One region of the Streptomyces sp. NPDC058741 genome, then DNA from elsewhere that is predicted to be linked to it. Evidence: riboswitches for the same ligand, from Rfam matches in the RefSeq annotation. Region 1 holds a riboswitch; each other region holds the start of a gene.
The links. A riboswitch is a leader RNA that binds a small molecule or an ion and turns the genes downstream of it on or off. The one in region 1 is predicted to bind thiamine pyrophosphate.
Positions count from the first base shown of each region.

Region 2: another riboswitch for thiamine pyrophosphate. It lies ahead of ACFW6P_RS25640 (thiamine ABC transporter substrate binding subunit); the one in region 1 lies ahead of thiO (glycine oxidase ThiO).
Region 3: another riboswitch for thiamine pyrophosphate. It lies ahead of thiC (phosphomethylpyrimidine synthase ThiC); the one in region 1 lies ahead of thiO (glycine oxidase ThiO).

Region 1 is NZ_JBHYQH010000008.1:91,137-98,721, reverse strand. It holds gene pknB (Stk1 family PASTA domain-containing Ser/Thr kinase) at 1-41, opposite strand, end outside; gene ACFW6P_RS09265 (thiazole synthase) at 135-932, opposite strand; gene thiS (sulfur carrier protein ThiS) at 935-1,135, opposite strand; gene thiO (glycine oxidase ThiO) at 1,132-2,301, opposite strand; TPP riboswitch at 2,299-2,410, opposite strand; partial or broken gene ACFW6P_RS09250 (hypothetical protein) at 2,462-2,810, shown strand; gene ACFW6P_RS09245 (NAD(P)/FAD-dependent oxidoreductase) at 2,843-4,084, shown strand; gene ACFW6P_RS09240 (Rv2175c family DNA-binding protein) at 4,186-4,551, shown strand; gene thiE (thiamine phosphate synthase) at 4,881-5,543, shown strand; gene metF (methylenetetrahydrofolate reductase [NAD(P)H]) at 5,639-6,562, shown strand; gene ACFW6P_RS09225 (hypothetical protein) at 6,619-7,545, shown strand; gene ACFW6P_RS09220 (phytoene desaturase family protein) at 7,567-7,585, opposite strand, start outside.
Region 2 is NZ_JBHYQH010000039.1:35,391-42,975, reverse strand. It holds gene ACFW6P_RS25665 (phosphatidate cytidylyltransferase) at 1-583, shown strand, start outside; gene ACFW6P_RS25660 (SRPBCC family protein) at 717-1,166, shown strand; partial or broken gene ACFW6P_RS25655 (IS481 family transposase) at 1,561-1,680, shown strand; partial or broken gene ACFW6P_RS25650 (carboxymuconolactone decarboxylase family protein) at 1,680-1,853, opposite strand; gene rlmN (23S rRNA (adenine(2503)-C(2))-methyltransferase RlmN) at 2,061-3,167, shown strand; TPP riboswitch at 3,192-3,298, shown strand; gene ACFW6P_RS25640 (thiamine ABC transporter substrate binding subunit) at 3,375-4,460, shown strand; gene ACFW6P_RS25635 (ABC transporter permease) at 4,499-6,100, shown strand; gene ACFW6P_RS25630 (ABC transporter ATP-binding protein) at 6,101-7,120, shown strand; gene ACFW6P_RS25625 (LAETG motif-containing sortase-dependent surface protein) at 7,215-7,585, opposite strand, start outside.
Region 3 is NZ_JBHYQH010000003.1:84,559-92,143, reverse strand. It holds gene hisC (histidinol-phosphate transaminase) at 1-239, opposite strand, end outside; gene ACFW6P_RS03245 (LacI family DNA-binding transcriptional regulator) at 671-1,783, shown strand; gene ACFW6P_RS03240 (metallophosphoesterase) at 2,077-3,153, shown strand; gene ACFW6P_RS03235 (hypothetical protein) at 3,337-4,206, shown strand; gene thiC (phosphomethylpyrimidine synthase ThiC) at 4,514-6,316, opposite strand; TPP riboswitch at 6,309-6,498, opposite strand; gene ACFW6P_RS03225 (YibE/F family protein) at 7,237-7,585, shown strand, end outside.

The DNA.
Region 1 (7,585 bases):
AGCACCTGCCCGACCAAGGGGTCCTGAAGGGTCGTGTCCACGCAGGCGAGTGTACGAGTCACCGCCGACACCCCTGTCCCGCCGCCGGAATCCGGGTCGGGACTGCAGCCGACCTGTGACGTGTCGCCGGCGGTCTAGCGAAAGGCGGGCCGCTCCGGGTCCAGGACGGCCCTGCCCTCCGCGGGGGAGGACGCCTGCGCGAAATGCCGCCTCGGGATGCGCCCGGCGCGGTACGCCAGCCGGCCCGCCTCCACGGCGTGCCGCATCGCGTCGGCCATCAGCACCGGCTCCCGGGCCCGTGTCACCGCCGAGGCGAGCATCACACCCGCGCACCCCAGCTCCATCGCCAGCGCCGCGTCCGACGCCGTGCCGGCCCCCGCGTCCAGGATCACCGGCACGCGCGCGTGCTCGACGATCAGCTGGAAGTTGTGCGGGTTGCGGATGCCGAGCCCCGAGCCGATCGGTGAGCCCAGCGGCATGATCGCCGCGCAGCCGGCGTCCTCCAGCCTGCGCGCCAGCACCGGGTCGTCGTTGGTGTACGGCAGCACCGTGAAACCGTCGTCGACCAGCGTCTCGGCGGCGTCCAGCAGCTCGATCGGATCCGGCAGCAGGGTGCGCTCGTCGGCGATGACCTCCAGTTTGATCAGGTCCGTGCCGAGCGCCTCGCGCGCGAGGCGGGCGGTCAGGACGGCCTCGCCGGCGGTGAAGCAGCCCGCCGTGTTGGGCAGCACCCGGATGCGGAGCTTGTCGAGGACGGACAGCACCGAGCCGTGCACCGAGGCGTCCACGCGGCGCATCGCGACCGTCGTCAGCTCCGTGCCGGAGGCCACCAGCGACCGCTCCAGCACGTCGAGGCTGGGCGCCCCGCCCGTGCCCATGATCAGGCGGGACGTGAAGGACGTACCACCGAGGACGAACGGATCGTCGGCCATCGTCAGCCTCCTTGGACGGCGGTGAGGACTTCCACGCGGTCCCCCTCGGACAGCGGTGTGCAAGGCCACTGTGCGCGCGGGACGACGTTTTCGTTGAGGGCGGCGGCCACCCCGGAGGGCGAGGCGGTCAGCGACCTCACGACGGTGTCGAGAGCCGTGCCGGGCCGGACGTCCCGGGGCTCCCCGTTGACGGAGATGTTCATACGGGCTGCTCCGTGAGTGCGGTCGCGGCGTGGAAGCGCCGCGGGGTGAAGGGCCGGGCCTCCTCGGGCAGTTCGCCCGTGACCAGGGCGTGCGCCAGGGCGTCGCCGGTGACCGGTGTGAGCAGGACGCCGTTGCGGTAGTGCCCGGTGGCCAGCAGCAGCCCGTCCAGACCGGTCGGGCCGAGCAGCGGGGCGTTGTCCGGGGAGCCCGGCCGCAGCCCGGCCCGGGTCTCGGTGAGCGGCAGCTCGGTGATGCCCGGGACCAGCTCGTGCGCGTCGCGCAGCAGCTCGTACACGCCGCCCGCGGTCACGGTGGTGTCCCAGCCCTGCTCCTCGGTGGTCGCCCCGATCACCAGCTCGCCGCTCTCGCGCGGCACCAGGTAGACGTGGCTGCCCCGCACCACCGCGCGGACGGTCCGGCTCAGGAACGGCCCGTGCCGCCCCGGCATGGTCAGCCGCACGACCTGTCCCTTCACCGGCCGCACCGGCGGCAGCACGTCCTCGGGGACGCCCGCGAGCCGCCCGCTCAGGCTGCCCGCGGCCAGTACGACGCGCCCGGCTCCCAGCGTGGTCCCGCCGGCCGTGACGGCACCCGTGGCCCGGTCCCGTGCGACGGTGAGCCGCTCGGCCCACTCCCGGTGGACGGCCACGCCCGCCCGCTCGCACGCCTCGACCAGCGCCGCGGCCAGCCGCCGCGGGTCGATCTGGTGGTCGCCGTCGACCCGCAGCCCGCCGCGCACCCCGGGTGCGAGCATCGGCTCGAGCCGGCGGCACTCCCGCCCCGGCAGCCACTGCGACTCCAGGCCCGACTGCTGCTGCAGGGCGTGCAGTTCGCGCAGGTGGGTCCGGTCGTCGGCGTCCAGGGCCACGGCGAGGGTGCCGCAGCGGCGGTAGCCGAGGTCGTGGCCGGTCAGCTCGGTCAGCTCCGCGGCGAAGTCCGGGTAGCGCCGGGCGGAGGCGAGGTTCAGGCCGAGCAGGGTCTGCTCGCCGTAGTGCAGTTCCGTGACGGCGGCCAGCATCCCGGCCGCCACCCGGGCGGCGCCGCCGCCCGGCTCGGGGTCCAGCACGGCCGTGGAGAGCCCGCGCTGCGCGGCCCGCCAGGCCGTGACCAGGCCGATGATCCCGCCCCCGATGACGAGGACGTCTGAGGTCGGCGTACGCGACATGGGCGTCCAGCCCCTCCCTTCGCCGGCATGACCCGGATCAGGTTCGTACGGTCGGAGGCCGCCAGCCTCCCTCTCAGCCCGGTGCGTCCGGGCTCCCGCGAGTGCTCTACGTCGGCCACCCTAGCCCGAGCCGGCACACCGCAGTAAGGGAGCCTCGCCCATGGCCCGATCGCTCGACGGTCTCGTCCTCGCCCCGGTCGCCGACCGGGCCCCGGGCCAGGTGGGGACCCGCACCCGGTTCACCCACCACGAGCGGGACGGGCGGATCTGGGCCGACTACGCGGGCGGACGTCGTACACGGGCATCTCGTGGGTATGCGGGAAGGTGACAGGCTGGATTTCCGGTACGTCCAGCTCAAGCGGGACGGGTCCACCTCCTCGGGGCACTGCGTGTCGACGGTCGTGGAGCTGCCCGACGGGCGGGTGCGGCTGGAGGAGAGCTGGGAGTGGGAGTCCCAGCAGGGCAGCGGGACCAGCGTTGTGGACCAGGTCACGGCGCACGAGCACTGACTGACGGGGTGTCAGTTGTCTATGGTGATCAGGTGAGCGAGCAGACGCGGGAACCAGGGTCGTCCGCGCCGCGGCGCGTGGTCGTGGCGGGCGCGGGCATGGCCGGGGTGCAGACCGCGGTCGCCCTGCGCGAGCGGGGCTTCGCCGGCGACGTGGTCCTGATCGGCGCCGAGCCCCACCAGCCCTACGACCGGCCCCCGTTGTCCAAGGCCGTCCTGCTCGGCAAGTCCGAGGGTTCCGCCTTCGACGTGGACTTCGCGGCCCTCGGCATCGAACTGCGGCTCGGCTGCGAGGTGCTGCGGCTGCGCCCCGGCGACCACGAGCTGGACACCCGGGACGGGCCCGTCCCCTACGACGTCCTGGTCGCCGCGACCGGGGCCGATCCGCTCCGGCTGCCCGGCGCGGAGCACGAGCCGGGCGTGCATCTGCTGCGCACCCTCGACGACGCCGAGCGGCTGCGGCCTGTGCTGGCGGGGCAGGGTGCGATCGTGGTCGTCGGGGCGGGCTGGATCGGCGCGGAGTTCGCCACCGCCGCCCGGGAGGCGGGCTGCGCGGTGACCGTCGTGGAGGCCGCCGACCGGCCGCTGGCCGGGGCGCTGCCGCCCGAGGTCGCCGCGCCGATGGCCGGCTGGTACGCCGACGCGGGCGCGGTGCTGCGGACGCACGCGCGCGTGGAGCGCGTGGGGCCCGGCGCGGTGTACCTCGACGACGGCTCGCGGCTGCCCGCGGACGCGGTCGTCGTCGGCATCGGTGCCCGCCCCGCGACGGCCTGGCTGGCCGGGTCCGGGATCGAACTGGGCGCGCACGGGGAGATCCTGGCCGACGAGCACCTGCGCACCTCCGTGCCCGACGTGTACGCGGTCGGCGACTGCGCCTCCTTTCCCTCGGGCCGCTACGGCGAGCGCCTGCTGGTGCACCACTGGGACAACGCCCTGCAGGGGCCGCGCACGGTCGCCGCGAACATCGCCGGCCGGGCCACGGGGGAGATGCCGGCGGTCTACGACCCGGTGCCGTACTTCTGGTCCGAGCAGTTCGGGCGGTTCGTGCAGTACGCCGGGCACCATGCGGGCGCGGACCGGACGCTGTGGCGGGGCGACCCGTCGGGCCCGGCCTGGACGGTGTGCTGGCTGCGCGGCGAACGGCTGGTCGCGCTGCTGGCGGTGGGCCGGCCCCGGGACCTGGCGCAGGGCCGGCGTCTGATCGAGTCGGGCACACCGATGAACCCGGTGCTGCTGGTGGACCCCGCCAGACCACTGAAGGCGGCTGCCGCGTAGGGCCGCGGGCGCATGCGCGGGGCAGGGACCCGCCCCGCGCATGCGCCCGGGTGGACCGGGCCGACTTCCGGCTGTCAGCGGCGGATGGCAGGCTTGTTTCCGTGACCGAGATTGACGCAAAGATCGATGCTCTCGTCCCCGCCTGGCTCACTCTCCCCGACATCGCCGAGATGCTCGGCGTCGAGGTGACGCGCGTCCGGCAGCTGGTCAAGGAGGGCCAGCTCATCGCCGTACGCCGCGGTGAGAACCGCGCGCTGCACGTCCCCGCCGCCTTCATCGACGGGGACAAGGTCGTCAAGGGCCTGTCCGGCACCCTGACGCTGCTGCGGGACGACGGCTTCACGGTCGAAGAGATGCTGGAGTGGCTTTTCACTCCCGACCCCAGCCTGCCCGGCACCCCCGCGCAGGCTCTGAGCGAGAACCGCGGCACGGAGGTGAAGCGCCGCGCCCAGGCGCTCGCGGTCTGACCCGACCTCGACGGCCGAACAACCGCCCGGTGCCGTGAGAGCGGACCCGGGCCCGAACAAACCGCCCGGTGTGGGGCCGTGGTCCGCGAGGGCCACGGCCCGGGGTGGGCCGCGCCGTTCCCGGCCGTGCCCCGCCGGGCCGTGCCCCGCCCGCGGAGCGGGGCGTAAGGTGCCCGGGGCGGCCGCTGCGGCACCCGAGAGCAGCCACGCGGCACGCCACCGGTCCGACCGGGGCGCACCCGTGCGCCCCGGTCACCGGCACCCGCGCGCCACAGCCGCCGGCACCGGCACCCGTGCGCCACAGCCACCGACACCTCAGGGGGACCCACATGCCCGGCACCACCGTCACCGCCGCACGAGCCCGGCTCGCCGACGCCCGGGTCTACCTCTGCACGGACGCCCGTACACGGCAGGGCGACCTGGCGGAGTTCGCGGACGCCGTGCTGGCGGGCGGGGTGGACATCGTGCAGCTGCGCGACAAGGGCATGGAGGCGGCCGAGGAGCTGGAGCACCTGGCCGTCCTCGCCGACGCCTGCGCCCGGCACGGCAAGCTGCTCGCGGTCAACGACCGCGCGGACGTCGCCCACGCCGCCGGCGCCGGCGTCCTGCACCTCGGCCAGGGCGACCTGCCGGTTCGCGCGGCCCGGGCGATCCTCGGCGACGACGTCCTGATCGGCCGCTCCACCCACGCCGGGCACGAGGCCGCCGCGGCCGCCGTGCAGGAGGGCGTGGACTACTTCTGCACCGGCCCCTGCTGGCCCACCCCCACCAAGCCCGGCCGCCACGCCCCCGGCCTGGACCTCGTCCGCTCCACCGCCGCCCTCGGCACCGACCGTCCCTGGTTCGCCATCGGCGGCATCGACCTCGGCAACCTCGACCAGGTCCTGGAGGCGGGCGCCCGGCGCGTCGTCGTCGTACGGGCGATCACCGAGGCCGACGACCCGGGTGCGGCGGCGGCCTCCTTCGCGAAGCGGCTGCGTGAGGGGACGTGACGGCGGTTTGTCCAAGGGGTGGACAACAAGAGGGCATATGGGGCAATTCCCGGTGCCCGGTTGGGGGACCGACCGCCCCTGGCTAACCTGCCGGTATGGCCCTCGGCACCGCATCCATCAGGTCGGACCACGCGCGCACCGTCCGCGACATGCTCGCGACCGGCAAGACGACGTACTCGTTCGAGTTCTACGCCCCGAAGACCCCGAAGGGCGAGCGGATGCTGTGGAACGCGCTGCGGCGCGTCGAGGCCGTGGCCCCCGACTTCGTCTCCGTGACCTACGGTGCCGGCGGCTCCACCCGCGCGGGCACGGTCAAGGCGACCGAGGCCATCGCCTCCGACACCACCCTGACGCCGATCGCCCACCTCACCGCGGTGGACCACTCGGTGGCGGACCTGCGCAACATCATCGGCCAGTACGCCGACGCCGGGATCCGCAACATGCTCGCCCTGCGCGGCGACCCGCCCGGCGACCCGATGGGCGAGTGGGTGCCGCACCCCCGCGGCCTGGCGTACGCCGCCGAGCTCGTCGAGCTGATCAAGGCCTCCGGGGACTTCTGTGTCGGCGTCGCCGCCTTCCCCGCCATGCACCCGCGGTCCACCGACTGGGACAGTGACGTCCGCCACTTCGTCGACAAGTGCCGAGCGGGCGCGGACTACGCCATCACGCAGATGTTCTTCGAGCCGGAGGACTACCTCCGGCTGCGCGACCGCGTCTCGGCCGCAGGCTGCGACACGCCGATCATCCCCGAGGTCATGCCGATCGCCAGTGTGAAGACCTTGCAGCGGATCGGGTCCCTCACCAACGCCGCGTTCCCGGCCGCCCTGAAAGAGCGGATCCTCACAGCGCAGGACGATCCGGCCGCTGTACGCTCCCTGGGGATCGAATTCGCCACGGAGTTCTGCGCGCGGCTGCTCGCCGAGGGAGTACCCGGCTTGCACTTCATCACGCTCAACAACTCCACGGCGACCCTGGAGATCTACGAGAACCTGGGCCTGCACCGCCCACCGCAGGCCTAGAGCGTTCGCACCGGTATACGACACACTGCGTAACGGCCACTGGGAGAGGGGCGTACATGGGCTGGACGGTCCTCTACATCGCGTTCGGCATCGTCGCGCTGTGGCTGCTGGGCGAGGTGCTGCTGCAGTACAAGGCGCGGCTGCGCTGGCGGCTGCTGGCCTTCGGCGGGTTCCTCGGCGTCGTCCTCGGCGTGCTGATCTCGCAGGTCGTGGTGATCGGCCTGGGTGCCGCCGCCTTCGCGGTCGGACAGACCTACGTCACCCTCTCCTTCCGCAGCGGCTTCTCCGGCGGCTGGGCGATGAACACGCCGGGACGCGGCGGCAGCAAGCGCCGCCGCGCCGAGCGCGGCCGCCGGGAGCCGGCCCTGGAGGTCTCCGGCCTGGAGGCCGACGACGGCTACGGCGACGAGGGCGCCGACCACCGCGACGCAGCCGCCTACGGCCAGGACGACGACTACGACCGCGACGACGTCTTCACCCCGGTGCGCGCCGGCCGCGAGACCGCCGCCGAGTCCACCGCCGTCTACGCCCCGCAGCCCCTGCCCGAGGACACCGGCTCCTACGGCGTCTACGGCGACACGTCCTACCAGGCCCAGTCCCAGGACCAGTACGCCCCCCAGGGCTCCGACCAGTCCTACGCCCACGACCCCTCCGGCTACGGCCCGCAGCAGGACTACGACGCCACCGGCCGGCAGCAGTACGCCGCCTACTCCGATCCGTACATCGGCTCGGCGAACTACGGCGCGACCTCGTACGACACCGGCTACGGCGACCAGCGGTACTACGGCCAGCAGGGCTACGGCCAGCAGGACCCCTACGCCGGGACGTACGGCGGCGAGACCCCGCCCGGCGGGGTGTGGGTGCCGCAGCAGCGCAGCACCGACGAGTACGGGCAGGAACTGCCGCCGGAGCAGGGCCACCCCTACCAGGGCGGTCAGCAGCAGCCGCAGGGGAACGGCTTCGACGAGCAGTACCGTTTCTGAGGCGTCCCGCTCGGCGGCCGGTCACTGCGAGCCGCGGAAC
Region 2 (7,585 bases), on a different contig from region 1:
GGGCGCCGAGGGCGCGTGGGTGGCGATGGCGCTCACGACCCTGGCCGTGCTCGTCTGGCGCATGACGGAACCGCCCGAGAACTACCTGAGGGACGTCACCGCGGGCGTCTTCGCGGCGTTCTACGTGCCGTTCCTCGCGACGTTCGTCGCGTTGATGCTCACCGCGGACGACGGGTCGCAGCGGGTGCTCACCTTCCTGCTGCTCACCGTGGTCAGCGACACCGGTGCCTACGCCGTCGGCTGGCGGTTCGGCAGCCACAAGCTCGCCCCGCGCATCAGCCCCGGCAAGACCCGCGAGGGCCTGCTCGGCGCGGTGGCGTTCGCGATGGTCGCGGGCGCGCTGTGCATGCAGTTCCTGATCGACGACGGAGCCTGGTGGCAGGGTCTGGTGCTGGGCCTCGCCGTCGCGTGCACCGCCACGCTCGGCGACCTCGGCGAGTCCATGATCAAGCGGGACCTCGGCATCAAGGACATGGGCACCCTGCTGCCGGGGCACGGCGGCATCATGGACCGGCTCGACTCCCTGCTGCCCACCGCTCCGGTGGCGTGGCTGCTGTTCGTGCTGTTCGTCGGCTCCGGCTGACCCGGCCCCGCCTCGCCCGGCGAGCCCCCGCCCCACCGGGCGGGGGCTCGCCCGCTTCTCGCGGCCGTCTCGGGAAGACGACCGCGGGGACGAAGTGGGACGATGCTGATGTACCTGCAGCAAAGGGGCCATCATGTCCAGCATCAGAGAGACCATCGATGTCGACTGCCGTCCCGAGGACGTCTACGACTACGTCACGGACTCCTCGCACATGCCGGAGTGGCAGCTGAGCGCCGTGTCCGCCGAGCGCCTCGACAAAGGGCCCGTCGGTGTCGGCAGCCGGGTCCGCGTCACCCGGCACATGGGACGCCGGGTCATGCCGCAGACCATGGAGATCACCGAGTACGACCCGCCGCACAGCTGGGGCATGCGCGGCGTCGACGGCCCGGTCCGGGCCCTGGTGCACGGCGAGATCGAGCCCTTCGACGAGGGCCGCCGCTCCCACGTCACGATCGACGTCGACTTCGAGGGCCACGGCATGGGCAAGGTCCTGGTCCCCCTCGTCGTACGCCCGCAGATCCGCAAGGAACTCCCACGCAACGAGCGGCTCCTCAAGGACCGTCTGGAGCGCCCGGGGGAGTAGGCGGGCCCGAGGTGTGCGCTGCGACGTCATGGCGCGGCGCACACCCGGGACGGCTCAGCGAGATGTGAGCATCGGTTCTCGCCAGGGTGAGCTCACGCCCACGGGTCGGTGAACGACCCGCCGGGTACCGGCTTGGCGATGAGCGCTGTGGGGATGAAGAAGTTCACCTGTCCGATCGCGAACAGCAGCGTGGCAAGCGCCTTGGGCTCGTAGTGCTCGGCTGCCTGCGCCTACGGCGCGTCCGGGCCCCTCTCGCCGGCCGCGGACGGCTGCAACCCGGCTTCCACGCGTGCCGGCGCGGCACGCTCCGCACCCGTGAAGTACGGCGAGTCCCGCCAGGACGCCACTGAAGTGATCCGCTCCTTCGACTGCCCGCCCCTACCGCACGGAGACCGAACGACGCGAAGCGTTCCCCGGTTGGCTCCACACCTACAATCACCACCGCGGACACACCGCGCTGAAAGGCCAACCACCCGCCAGCCGCGTCCCCAACCTCACGGCTCAGTACACCTAGCGCAGGAAGCCCGTGTGCAACACGGTCAGGTAGGTGCTGCCGACGATCTGACCAGCACGGAGCTGGAACAGGCTGATCGTGGAGCGCGGTACCGAACCGTTGCCGGTGGCTCTGAACAGCGCCGTCGACACCTCCGCCAGCTCGGGAACGAGCTCCGCGGGATCGCCGGGCATCCGCGGAACCATCGGGATCTCCGCCGTGATCGAACATGTTTCCATCGCCTTCTCCTCAGGCCTTCAGGTTGCTGTCACCGTCCTGACGGATCGCGGCAGAGGAATGCGACACGGGAGGTGATCGACGACCAGCGGCGACCACCGACGCCGGGCGCCCGGGTCGGCAGGGGCAGGCCACCCGAGTCGATCTGCGACACTGATACAGCCATGCCTAAGCCCGGAGAACTCACATTCGTCGCCCCCCGCGGAGCCAAGAAGCCGCCGCGGCATCTTGCCGATCTCACTCCTGCCGAGCGCAAGGAGGCCGTCGCCGCGGTCGGGGAGAAGCCGTTTCGCGCCAAGCAGCTGTCGCAGCACTACTTCGCGCGGTACGCGCATGATCCGGAGCAGTGGACGGACATCCCCGCCCAGGCGCGCGGCCGGCTGCAGGAAGCGCTGCTGCCCGAGCTGATGACCGTCGTGCGGCATCTGTCGACCGACCAGGGCACCACCCGCAAGACGCTGTGGCGGCTGTTCGACGGGACGCTCGTCGAGTCCGTGCTGATGCGCTACCCGGACCGGGTGACCATGTGCATCAGCTCGCAGGCCGGGTGCGGGATGAACTGCCCGTTCTGTGCGACCGGGCAGGCGGGGCTGGACCGGAACCTGTCCACCGCCGAGATCGTGCACCAGATCGTGGACGGGATGAGAGCCCTCAGGGACGGGGAGGTCCCCGGCGGTCCCGCGCGGCTCAGCAACATCGTGTTCATGGGAATGGGCGAGCCGCTGGCGAACTACAACCGGGTCGTCGGTGCCATCCGGCGGCTGACCGACCCCGAGCCCGACGGGCTGGGTCTCTCACAGCGCGGGATCACCGTGTCGACGGTCGGGCTCGTCCCGGCCATCCACCGGTTCGCCGACGAGGGCTTCAAGTGCCGGCTGGCGATCTCGCTGCACGCCCCCGACGACGAGCTGCGCGACACCCTCGTCCCGGTGAACACGCGGTGGAAGGTCCGGGAGGTGCTGGACGCCGGTTTCGAGTACAGCGACAGGTCCGGACGGCGGCTGTCCGTCGAGTACGCGCTGATCCGCGACATCAACGACCAGGCCTGGCGCGGAGACCGGCTCGGGCGGCTGCTCAAGGGCAGGCCCGTGCACGTCAACCTCATCCCGCTGAACCCGACGCCCGGGTCGAAGTGGACCGCCTCCCGGCCCGAGGACGAGAAGGCGTTCGTCGAGGCCATCGCCGCCCACGGTGTGCCGGTGACGATCCGGGACACCCGTGGACAGGAGATCGACGGGGCGTGTGGTCAGCTCGCGGCCACCGAACGGTAGTCTGACCGGCGTAAGAACATCTGCATATTCCGACAGGGGAGCGCCACAGCGCTGAGAGTGCGGCACACGGCCGCAGACCCTCCGAACCTGGCCCAGGTCATTCTGGGTAGGGAGATCGGTCACCACTCGAGCTGTTGCGCCCTGGCCGGGACCTCGGAACGTCCCGGCCAGGGCCGCGTCTTCTCCTGGTCACCCAGGAGGAATCCAGTGAGCATCAACAGGAACCGGCTGACGGCGGCGGTCGTGGGGCTCGGGCTGGCCGGCACGCTCGCCGCGTGCGGCTCGTCCGGCGGCGGTCAGGGGTCCGGCGGCTCCAGGACCGTCACCCTCGTCAGCCACGACTCGTGGGCCGCGTCCGAGGACGTCATCGCCGCCTTCGAGAAGGAGTCCGGCTACAAGGTCGACGTCCTCAAGGACGGCGACGCCGGGCAGGCCGTGAACAAGGCCATCCTCACCAAGGACAACCCGCAGGGCGACGTCTTCTTCGGCGTCGACAACACCCTGCTCTCCCGTGCCCTCGACAACGGCCTGTTCCAGCCGTACGAGGCGAAGGGCTCGGAGCAGATCAAGGCCCAGTACCGGGTCGATCGGGAACGGCATCGCGTCACGCCCGTCGACACCGGCGACATCTGCGTCAACTACGACAAGAAGTACTTCGCCGACCGGGGTCTCGAGCCGCCGAAGAGCTTCGACGACCTGGTCAAGCCCGCCTACAAGAACCTGCTGGTCACCGAGAACGCCTCCTCGTCCTCGCCCGGCCTCGGATTCCTGCTCGGGACCGCCGCGCGGTACGGCGACGACGGCTGGCAGGGTTACTGGAAGAAGCTCAAGGCCAACGGTGTGAAGGTCGTCGACGGCTGGGAGCAGGCCTACAGCGAGGAGTTCTCCGGTTCGGCCGCGGGCAAGAAGGCCAAGGGCGACCGGCCGCTCGTCGTGTCGTACGCCTCCTCACCGCCCGCCGAGGTCGTCTTCGCCGATCCGAAGCCGAGCACGGCCCCGACCGGGGTCGCCGAGGGCACCTGCTTCCGGCAGGTCGAGTACGCCGGGCTGCTGAGCAACGCGAGGAACAGCGAGGGCGGCAAGGCGCTCCTCGACTTCCTGATCAGCGAGAAGTTCCAGAACGACATGCCGCTCAACATGTTCGTCTACCCGGTGCGCGCGGGCGCCCAGGTGCCGCCGGAGTTCGTCAAGTACGGGCCGCAGGCGAAGGATCCCGGGACCATGGACCCGGCGAAGATCGCCGAGAAGCGGGACGAGTGGATCAAGTCGTGGACGTCACTCGTACTGAAGTGACCGGCCGGGCGCGGGGCGCGGCGGCGCGGATCGGCCTGCTGGCCGTGCCCGTCGCGTTCTTCGCGGTCTTCTTCGCCTACCCCGTCGCCGCGATCGTCGCGCGCGGGCTGAAGGTGGACGGGGCCTGGCAGTTCGGGCGGCTGGGGGAGGTGCTGGCGCAGTCCGACGTCCGGCACGTCCTGTGGTTCACCACCTGGCAGGCCTTCGTCTCCACCGCGCTCACCTTGCTGATCGCGCTCCCCGGCGCGTACGTCTTCGCGCGCTTCGACTTCCCCGGCAAGCAGGTGCTGCGGGCGGTGGTGACGGTGCCGTTCGTGCTGCCGACGGTGGTCGTCGGCACGGCGTTCCTGGCGCTGGTCGGACGCGGCGGGCTGCTGGACGAGCTGTGGGGCCTACGGCTGGACACCACCGTCTGGGCGATCCTGCTCGCGCACGTCTTCTTCAACTACGCGGTGGTCGTACGCACCGTGGGCGGGCTGTGGGCGCAGCTCGACCCGCGGCAGGAGGAGGCCGCGCGGATGCTCGGCGCGTCACCGCTGAGGGCGTGGCGGCAGGTGACCCTGCCGGCCCTCGCCCCGGCCGTGGCCGCCGCCGCGCTCATGGTCTTCCTGTTCACCTTCACCTCCTTCGGCGTCGTCCAGATCCTCGGCGGGCCCACCTTCTCGACCCTGGAGGTGGAGATCTACCGGCAGACGTCGGAGATCTTCGACCTGTCCACTGCGGCCGTGCTGACGCTGATCCAGTTCGCCGCGGTGGGCGCCATCCTCGCCGTGCACGCCTGGACCGTGCGGCGGCGGGAGACCGCGCTGTGCCTGGTGGACGCGGCCACGACCGCGCGCCGGCCGCGCGGCGCCGGGCAGTGGGCGCTGCTCGGCGGGGTGCTCGCCACCGCCGTCGTTCTGCTGGTGCTGCCGCTCGCCGTGCTGGTGCGGCGCTCCCTGGACGCGCCCGGGTTCGGCTACTACCGGGCGCTGACGCGGGACGACGGGGGAGTGTTCCTGGTGCCGCCGATCGAGGCGATCGGCAACTCCCTGTCGTACGCCGCCGCCGCGACCGCCGTCGCCGTGGTGATCGGCGGGCTCGCCGCCGTCGCGCTGACCCGACGGGACGCGGGGCGGTTCGTGCGGGGCTTCGACGCGCTGCTGATGCTGCCGCTGGGGGTGTCGGCGGTGACCGTCGGCTTCGGCTTCCTGATCTCCCTCGACGAGCCGCCGCTGGACCTAAGGGCCTCGTGGATCCTCGTCCCGCTCGCGCAGGCGCTGGTCGGGGTGCCGTTCGTGGTGCGGACCATGCTGCCCGTGCTGCGGGCGGTGGACGCGCGGCTGCGGGAGGCGGCGTCGGTGCTGGGGGCCTCGCCCTGGCGGGTGTGGCGCGAGGTGGACCTGCCGATGGTGCGGCGCGCGCTGCTCGTCGCGGCCGGGTTCGCCTTCGCCGTGTCGCTCGGGGAGTTCGGGGCGACGGTGTTCATCGCCCGGCCCGACAACCCGACGCTGCCGGTGGCCGTGGCACGGCTGCTGGGGCGGCCCGGGGAGCTGAACTACGGCCAGGCGATGGCCCTGTCGACGATTCTGATGGTGGTGTGCGCCGTGGCCCTGCTGATGCTGGAACGGCTGCGCACGGACCGGAGCGGGGAGTTCTAGATGCTGCTGAGTCTCAAGGGCGCGACGGTCCGATTCGGCGGGCGGGCCGTGCTGGACGCCGTCGATCTGGCGGTCGCCGAGCACGAGATCGTGTGTGTGCTCGGGCCGAGCGGCAGCGGCAAGTCGACCCTGCTGCGGGCGGTGGCCGGGCTGCAGCCCCTCGACTCCGGGCGCGTGGCGCTCGACGGGCGGGATCAGGCGGGCGTCCCCGCGCACCGGCGCGGGGTCGGGCTGATGTTCCAGGACCACCAGTTGTTCCCGCAGCGGGACGTGGCCGGGAACGTCGCCTTCGGCCTGCGGATGCACGGGGCGTCGAAGGCGCGGCAGGCCGACCGCGTGGGGGAACTGCTGGAGCTCGTCGGGCTGCCGGGCGCGGGGCGCCGGGCCGTCACCGCCCTGTCCGGCGGGGAGCAGCAGCGGGTCGCGCTGGCCCGGGCCCTGGCGCCGAGCCCCCGGCTGCTGATGCTGGACGAGCCGCTGGGCCAGCTCGACCGGTCGCTCCGGGAGCGGCTGGTCGTCGAACTCAAGGAACTCTTCGGACGGTTGGGCACCACGGTGCTCGCCGTGACGCATGACCAGGGGGAGGCCTTCGCACTGGCCGACCGGGTCGTGGTCATGCGGGGCGGGCGGATCGCCCAGTCCGGGACGCCGCTGGAGGTGTGGCAGCGGCCGGCCGACGCGTTCGTCGCGCGCTTCCTCGGCTTCGAGAACGTCGTCGAGGCGGCGGTCGGGGCGGAGGCCGCGGACACGCCGTGGGGCAAGGTGCCGGTGCCGGAGGGCGCCCCGCAGGGCACGCGGGTGCTGCTCGTACGCCCCGGTGGTGTGCGTCTGGTGGCCGCCGACGCGGGTCTGCGCTGCACGGTGGCGGCGCGGACCTTCAGGGGCACCCATGTCGCCGTCCACCTCCAGCCGCGCGACGCCCCGCGTCTGGAAGCGGCCTGTGCGCTGCGGGCGGCGCCCGAGGTGGGGGACGACGTCGGGGTGGAGTTCGACGCGGCCGAGATCGTGGTGCTCGGCTGAGGCGGGCGTCCCCCGAGGGGTCCTGCTCCCTCCGGCGGGAGACGGGCCCGCCCCCTGGTGAGGGGACGGGGCGTGTCGGGGTCGCGGTGAGGCGTCAGCTGTCGCTCTTCGCCCCGCGGCGGCGCATGCCGTAGAACACCGCGCCGCCGCCCACGACGACCAGGGCCGCAGCGATGCCGGCGATGACACCGGTGTTGGAGCCGGCGCCGGTCTCGGCGAGGTTCGAGTCACCGGCCGGGCCGGCTACGTTGCCCGCCGGCGTGGTGCTGTCGCTCTGCGACGGCTCGGGAGCCGGGGTGGCGGTCTTCTCGGCCGGCTTCGACGGGGTGGCCGACGGGGCCGACGGGGCGGGCTTGGCGGGCGGAGCCGAGGCCCGGGGCTTCTCCTCGTCCTTCTTCTTGCAGGCGGTCGCCGGCGTGACGAGGTTGGGCTTGATGTCCTCGTCGACGTACGGGGTGGCCTTGA
Region 3 (7,585 bases), on a different contig from region 1:
GGCACGCCGAACCGCTCGGACAGCTCGTTCATCAGGCCCGTGCAGGCCATGTCCGGGTAGCGGTTGAAGGTGCAGGCCGCCGCCGTCACCGATTCCATCACGCCGGGCAGCGGCGGGTAGGGGTTCTCGTTGGAGGACAGCTTGTAGGCCACCGGTCCGCCCGCCGCGGCCGGCTTGCCCGGCTTGTAGGTGGGGATCCCCTCCAGCTCGGCGCGCAGCCTCGGGCTCGTCTCGCTCACCGCAGTCCTCCTCGTGAAGACCGGCGGCCCATGACCGCCGCCGACGTCCAATACTCCTCACCTTATGAGGATTCGGCGCCGCTGCGTATAGCCACGACCGACCCGCGGGCGCCTGAGCCCCTCGCCCCACCGGCATCAGGGGCATCGCCGTACGAAGGAGTACGAATACGGGGGCGCGACTCACATATATCTACGCGCGGGTGGTGTGCGCCCTGGCGCGCATCACCCGTGCAGGTGAGTTGAGACCTCTTCGCAACATCGGCGACGCGGCAGGCACGCACGCGTCGACACGCCACGTACTGCCATGGGAGCCCTCAAACCCCTTTGTTTCGGATGCAATTGAGTACTGATGATCATGCAGAAACGTGCCTGTCAACGCGTGCATATGCGTCCGCACCACCCCACCGCATGAGCCCTACTATCGGCTCGCCATGACAGCAGCAGGGAAGCACCAGGTGAGCCGCGCGGAAACCTCACGGCGAGGCAGCCGGCCGGGTCGGGCGGGGATCAGAGACGTGGCCGCCGCCGCCGGAGTCTCCATCACGACCGTCTCCGACGCCCTCAACGGCAAGGGCCGGCTCCCGGACGCCACCCGGCGTCACGTCCGCGAGGTCGCCGACCGGCTCGGCTACCGGCCCTCGGCCGCCGCCCGGACCCTCCGTACCGGCAGGTCGGGCCTCATCGGCCTGACCGTGACCACGTACGGGGATGAACCTTTCACCTTCACCGAGTTCGCCTATTTCGCCGAGATGGCCCGCGCCGCCACCTCCGCCGCGCTCGCCCGCGGCTACGCCCTGGTCATCCTGCCCGCGACCTCCCGCCACGACGTCTGGTCGAACGTCGCCCTGGACGGCACGGTCGTCATCGACCCCTCCGACCAGGACCCCGTGGTCAGCGAACTCGTCCGGCAGGGCCTGCCGGTCGTCTCCGACGGGCGTCCCGCCGGCTCGCTGCCGGTCACGGCCTGGGTCGACAACGACCACGAGGCCGCCGTCCTCGGCATCCTCGACCACCTGGCCGACGCCGGCGCCCGCCGCATCGGCCTGCTCACCGGGACCACCACGGACACCTACACCCACCTGTCGACCACCGCGTACCTGCGCTGGTGCGAGCGGGTCGGCCAGGATCCGGTGTACGAGGCCTATCCCGCGCACGACCCGTGCGCCGGCGCCGTGGCCGCCGACCGGCTGCTCGCCCGCCCCGACCGCCCCGACGCCGTCTACGGGCTTTTCGACCCGAACGGCACCGACCTGCTCGCCGCAGCCCGCCGCTACGGACTGCGCGTCCCCGACGACCTGCTGCTGGTCTGCTGCAGCGAGTCCACCGTGTACGCCGGCACCGAGCCGCCGATCACCACGCTCTCCCTGAAACCGCGGCGCATCGGCACGGCGGTGGTGCAGCTGCTCATCGACGCCATCGAGGGCGTGGAATCCGAGCGTACGGTCCAGCAGGTGATACCGACGGAGCTGATCGTGCGCACGTCGTCCCAGCGACGCCCGCCGCGCACGACGGTCAGCGCGCCGCGGTCACCCGGGACGACGTAGGCCACGGTTCAGACACGGGGGAAGGCCGCGCTCGCGGGGAGAAGACGGGGCCGGTCCCCAGTGGGAGGAGACCGTTCTCGCGCGGCGCGTGCGGGCGAGGACGGTCACACGACGGCCGAAGCCCGGCTCAATCGGGGCGAAAGCCGCGGTGAACCGGAGTCTTGCTCTGATTCACCACCCCTGGGTCATCACAGGGCGCGATCCGCATTCCTATGATGGGCCCACGACACCGGCGGACCGCTACGACCAGGCAGTCCGATGCGGTGCAGATGCGGCGCGAGGTGGAGGGGTCGATGACTCAGGGGGCCGGTCAGGGACCCGAGGTGGAGCGGACGGCGACGCTGCGCGACTTCCGGGTGCCGGCGTACGTCCACGAGACCGGTCCGTACGTCCACAGCGTCCATCCCGGCGAGGTCGTCCCACCGTCCGAGGAGACCTGTCCCGAGGGATACACGCCGACCCAGCGCGACCTCCCCGTCATCAACCGGGGTGACACTGTCCAGGTGACCGTCGAACCCGAGAACACCGCGGCCCCGCAGTCCACCATCGGGCAGGGCCAGCTGTACGTCGTGGGCGACGTGCACGGCTACCTCGACCAGCTGGTGACCGCCCTCCAGGAGAAGGGCCTGCTCGACGCCGCGGGCCACTGGTGCGCCGGCACCGCCCGCCTGTGGTTCCTCGGCGACTTCACCGACCGCGGCCCGGACGGCATCGGCGTCATCGACCTGGTGATGCGGCTGTCCGCCGAGGCGGCGGCGGCCGGCGGCTACTGCAAGGCGCTCATGGGCAACCACGAGCTGCTGCTGCTCGGCGCCAAGCGGTTCGGCGACACCCCCGTCAACTCGGGCGCCGGTACCGCCACCTTCCAGGCCGCCTGGCTGCTCAACGGCGGCCAGAAGACCGACATGGACCGCCTCCAGGACCACCACCTGCAGTGGATGTCCCGCCTGGACGCCGTCGAGGAGGTCGACGGCCACCTGCTCGTGCACTCCGACACCACCGCCTACCTGGACTACGGACGCTCCATCGAAGAGGTCAACGACACCGTCCGCGAGACCCTCACGCGCAACGACGCGGACGAGGTCTGGGACCTGTTCCGCAAGTTCACCAAGCGGTTCTCCTTCCGCGACGAGGGCGGCGCGGACGCCGTCCGTTCCCTCCTCGATACGTACGGCGGCACCCGTGTCGTTCACGGCCACAGCCCGATCCCGTATCTGCTGGGCGAGGTCGGCTCCGAGGAGGACGAGGACAGGGGCGCCCCGGTGGTCGAGGGGCCGCACGTCTACGCCGACGGACTCGCCATCGCGATGGACGGCGGTGTCACCATGGCCGGCAAGCTGCTGGTCCAGCAACTGCCTCTGCCCTCGTGAGCGTTCACCGGCCGGGCGCCCGCCGCCACAGGGCAGGACCGGTGACGGGCCAATTTCGGTAAATCCCCTGTCACCGCCCACCGTCACCGCTCTACCATCGGCGTGTCCGTAGCAGGCTCCCCTCCGTTTCTGCCCGACGGCTCGTCAGCATGCCGAGCCCCAAGCCCTACGGAGCATCGGGGGATGCACATGAACAGCGTTCCGCAGCACCTGCTGAGCGAGGACCGCCAGGACTACGAGCGGGTCCTCGATGAGGCGCTGCGCTCCGCACCACACCGTCCGGAACTTGCCGCTGTCGGACAGCGGCTCAACCCCGAGCAACTGCGCACCATGGCGCTCAACGCCACGGCGCTGATCACGGCAGCCGCGTCGACCGAGTACCAGCACTACGTCAAGGTCCGTGAGGATCTGCGCCGGCCGGCGCCGTCCGACCCGGCGTCCGGGCGCGCGCCCGGCTCCTCCGAGCCGGGCGGGGGCGCGGCGGGCATCGCCGCCACCATGGGAGAGGTCGCCGAGACCGCCGGCGCGGGCGCCGTCGCCGTCGTCGCCGTCCTGGCACCCGTCCTGGCCGGCACGGCGGCGGCGATCTTCCTGCTCGTCGGCTACGTCCTGCGGGTGCTCGACCCCGATCCGGCGTTCGCCCGGACCATGCTCACGACGGGCTGGGTCTTCGGCGCCGTCACCGCGGTCGCGATCCTCGTCGCCGCCGTGGGTCTGCTGGTCACCGCCCTGCGCAACAAGCCGTCGGCCGAGGACGGTCCGTACGACGAGATGCGCAGGGAAGTGGCCGAGGCCAGGGAGGCCTGGCGCGGGGCCCTGCTGGAACGGGGTGTCCTGCCCTTCCTGCGGGAAGCCCTCGCGGACCCGGGCGCGGCCGCGGCCCTGCACCCCGCGTCCTCGACCACCCCGGTCAGCCGCATACCACACCTCGGCTACGACCGCCCGGGCTTCACCAGCCCGGACGACGGCAGCCGGGGCGGCTCGCGGCCGAGCTTCAGCAGCCCCGACTACACCAGCCCGGACTTCGGAGGCCCGGAACACCAGCCGGAATAGCCGCCGGCCGGCCTCACGGCCGGCGGAGCACCTGCGCCTCGACTCGTTCCGCCTGCGGCGGCCGAAGGCACGCACCAGCGCGAGGTGGTACAGCGCTGGTGCCGTCGGCGCCCATCGGTGGATGCGGTCGTCGCACCGCGGATGCCTGATCACCGCCGTCGGCCGGAACGACACGACGCCGATGGTCCGGTGCTCCCGGCGATCGGCGACGGCCCTGCTCGTCCGCGCCTGGAGATACGTACTCCCGGTCTCCCGCGGCCTGGCGTGGAGGTGCGTCCCGCGAGTCGTCGACTCCAGCGCTTCAGACTCAGTCGGCGATCGGCAGGTACACCCGGTTGCCCGCCTCGGCGAACTCCTTCGACTTCTGGAGCATCCCCTCGGCGATCTCCTCAGCCGATGCCCCATCAGCCGCCGCACCACCGAAGCGCTCCGTGATGCTTTGACTGATCTTCATGCTGCAGAACTTGGGACCGCACATCGAGCAGAAGTGAGCCGTCTTGGCCGGTTCCGCCGGCAGGGTCTCGTCGTGGAACTCCCGTGCCGTGTCAGGGTCGAGGGCCAGGTTGAACTGGTCCTCCCACCGGAACTCGAACCGGGCGTCGGACAGCGCGTCGTCCCACTCCTGGGCACCCGGGTGTCCCTTGGCGAGGTCGGCCGCGTGGGCGGCGATCTTGTAGGTGATGACGCCGGTCTTGACGTCGTCACGGTTGGGCAGGCCCAGGTGCTCCTTGGGCGTGACGTAGCACAGCATGGCGGTGCCCCACCAGGCGATCATCGCGGCACCGATGCCGGACGTGATGTGGTCGTACGCCGGCGCGATGTCCGTGGTCAGCGGGCCGAGCGTGTAGAACGGGGCTTCATCGCAGATCTCCCGCTGAAGGTCGATGTTCTCCTTGATCTTGTGCATCGGGACGTGGCCCGGGCCCTCGATCATGGTCTGCACGTGGAAACGCCTCGCGATCCGGTTGAGTTCCCCGAGGGTCCTCAACTCGGCGAACTGGGCCTCGTCGTTGGCGTCCGCGATCGACCCGGGCCGCAGGCCGTCGCCGAGGGAGTACGTCACGTCGTACGCGGCGAGGATCTCGCAGAGTTCCTCGAAGTTCTCGTACAGGAACGACTCCTTGTGGTGCGCGAGGCACCACGCGGCCATGATGGAGCCGCCGCGGGAGACGATGCCGGTCTTGCGGTGGGCGGTGAGCGGGACGTACGCCAGGCGTACTCCGGCATGGACCGTCATGTAGTCCACGCCCTGTTCGGCCTGTTCGATGACGGTGTCCTTGTAGATCTCCCAGGTCAGCTCCTCGGCCCGGCCATCGACCTTCTCCAGGGCCTGGTAGAGCGGCACCGTGCCGATGGGGACGGGGGAGTTGCGCAGCACCCACTCGCGCGTGGTGTGGATGTTGCGGCCGGTGGAGAGGTCCATGACCGTGTCGGCGCCCCAGCGGGTCGCCCAGGTCATCTTCTCGACCTCCTCCTCGATGGAGGAGGTCACGGCCGAGTTGCCGATGTTGGCGTTGACCTTCACCAGGAACCGCTTACCGATGATCATCGGCTCGATCTCCGGGTGGTTGACGTTGGCCGGGAGCACCGCCCGGCCCGCCGCGATCTCCTCGCGGACCACCTCCGGGTCGACGTTCTCCCGCAGCGCCACGTACTCCATCTCGGGCGTGATCTCGCCGTTGCAGGCGTACGCGAGCTGCGTGACCGCCTTCCCGTCCCTGCCGCGGCGAGGCTGTCGGGGCCGGCCGGGGAAGACCGCGTCGAGGTTGCGCAGGCCGCCCCGGGGCGAGGTGTGCTTGATGCCGTCGTCCTCGGGACGGACGGGGCGGCCCGCGTACTCCTCGGTGTCGCCGCGGGCGACGATCCAGTTCTCACGCAGCGGCGGCAGGCCCCTGCGCACGTCGGTCTCGACGAGCGGATCGGTGTACGGGCCGGAGGTGTCGTACAGCGTGACCGACCGCCCGTTGGTGAGGTGCACCTGGCGGACCGGCACCCGCAGGTCGGGGCGGGTGCCCTCGACGTATGCCTTGTGCCAGCCGATGGACTTCCCGGCCTCCTCGGACTGAGCGTCCTGAACGGAGGCAGGCGTGCGTACGTCCTTGTTGGTCATGAGACCTACTCCCTACGCCGGCATTACCCGGTAACAGGTTCGGCGGTCGACGCAGCCATTTCCGTCTGCCGACATTCCGTGTGAAACATCACTCGACTTCGGTGATGTTTCATGTGAAACATCGCTGGGACGGAGGTCAGCGCCCTCTCAGCCCGGTGCTCCGAGCTCCCGCGTGTACAAAAGGTGACTCCACGCTAGCGGCAATCTTGGCGCGGTGAACAGAGGGCCCCCCTCGTTCTTGCGATGATCGGGCGGTGACCACGACGAACCGACCTCCGTACCCACCGCCCGAACCGCCCCGCGGCTCCGGCGCCGGACACGGCAACGGCCCGGGAGGCGGCCCTGATGACGCCGCCGGGGGCGGGCACACGCCTGCCCACGGGCAGCGGTACGTGCCGGGTGCGCGTTTCGGCGCCGGCCCCGAGCGTGGCGCCGGCGCTCCCGGCGGACACGCGTCCGGCCCCACCGGTGACTACGGCCCCGGCAGCCGCCGGGGTGCCGGGCCCGGAGGCGGTCACGAGACCGACCGGGACGGTGGGCGGGGCTTCGGCCCCGGAGACGGGTACGGTGCAGGCCCTGCGGGCAGACAGGGGCCTGGAAACGGGTACGGCACCGGTCCCGCGACCGGACAGGGTCCCGGAGGCGGGCATGACGCTGGTTCCGGGGCCGGGCAGGGCGGAGACCACGGGCACGGGCACGGGCACGGCGGTGAAGGGCACGGTCGCGGCGGTGACGGGCACGGCGGCGGTGAAGGGCACGGCGGCGGGGACGGAAACGATCCCGGCCGCGGCACAGGCGGAGGCCACGGCCACTCGCACAGTCACAGCCACGGTCCGGCCGCGCCGGTCTCCACGCACCTGCGCAAGGTCATCGCGGCGATCCTGATCCCCTTCGCCGCGGCGGTCCTGGTCGGTCTCGCCGTGCTGTGGCCGGGTGGCGCCCCGCCGCACGAGCGCACGGGCGTCGGATTCGACCGGCAGACCCAGCAGGCCACGGTCACCAAGGTCGTCGAGGTGAGCTGTCAGGAGGCCGGCGCCCAGGGCGTGCCGCCGACCGGCGACACCTCCACCGCCGAGGGCTCCTCCGCGGTGCAGCGGGAGAAGGGCGACTGCAAGCGGGCCACGATCCGGGTCGACAGCGGCAAGGACAAGGGCCGGACGTTCACGGAGATCGTCCAGCCCGACCAGTCCCGCCAGCTGCACGAGGGCCAGGAGGTCGTGGTCGCCTACGAGCCCTCCGCGCCGAGGGAGCTGCAGTACTCGGTCACCG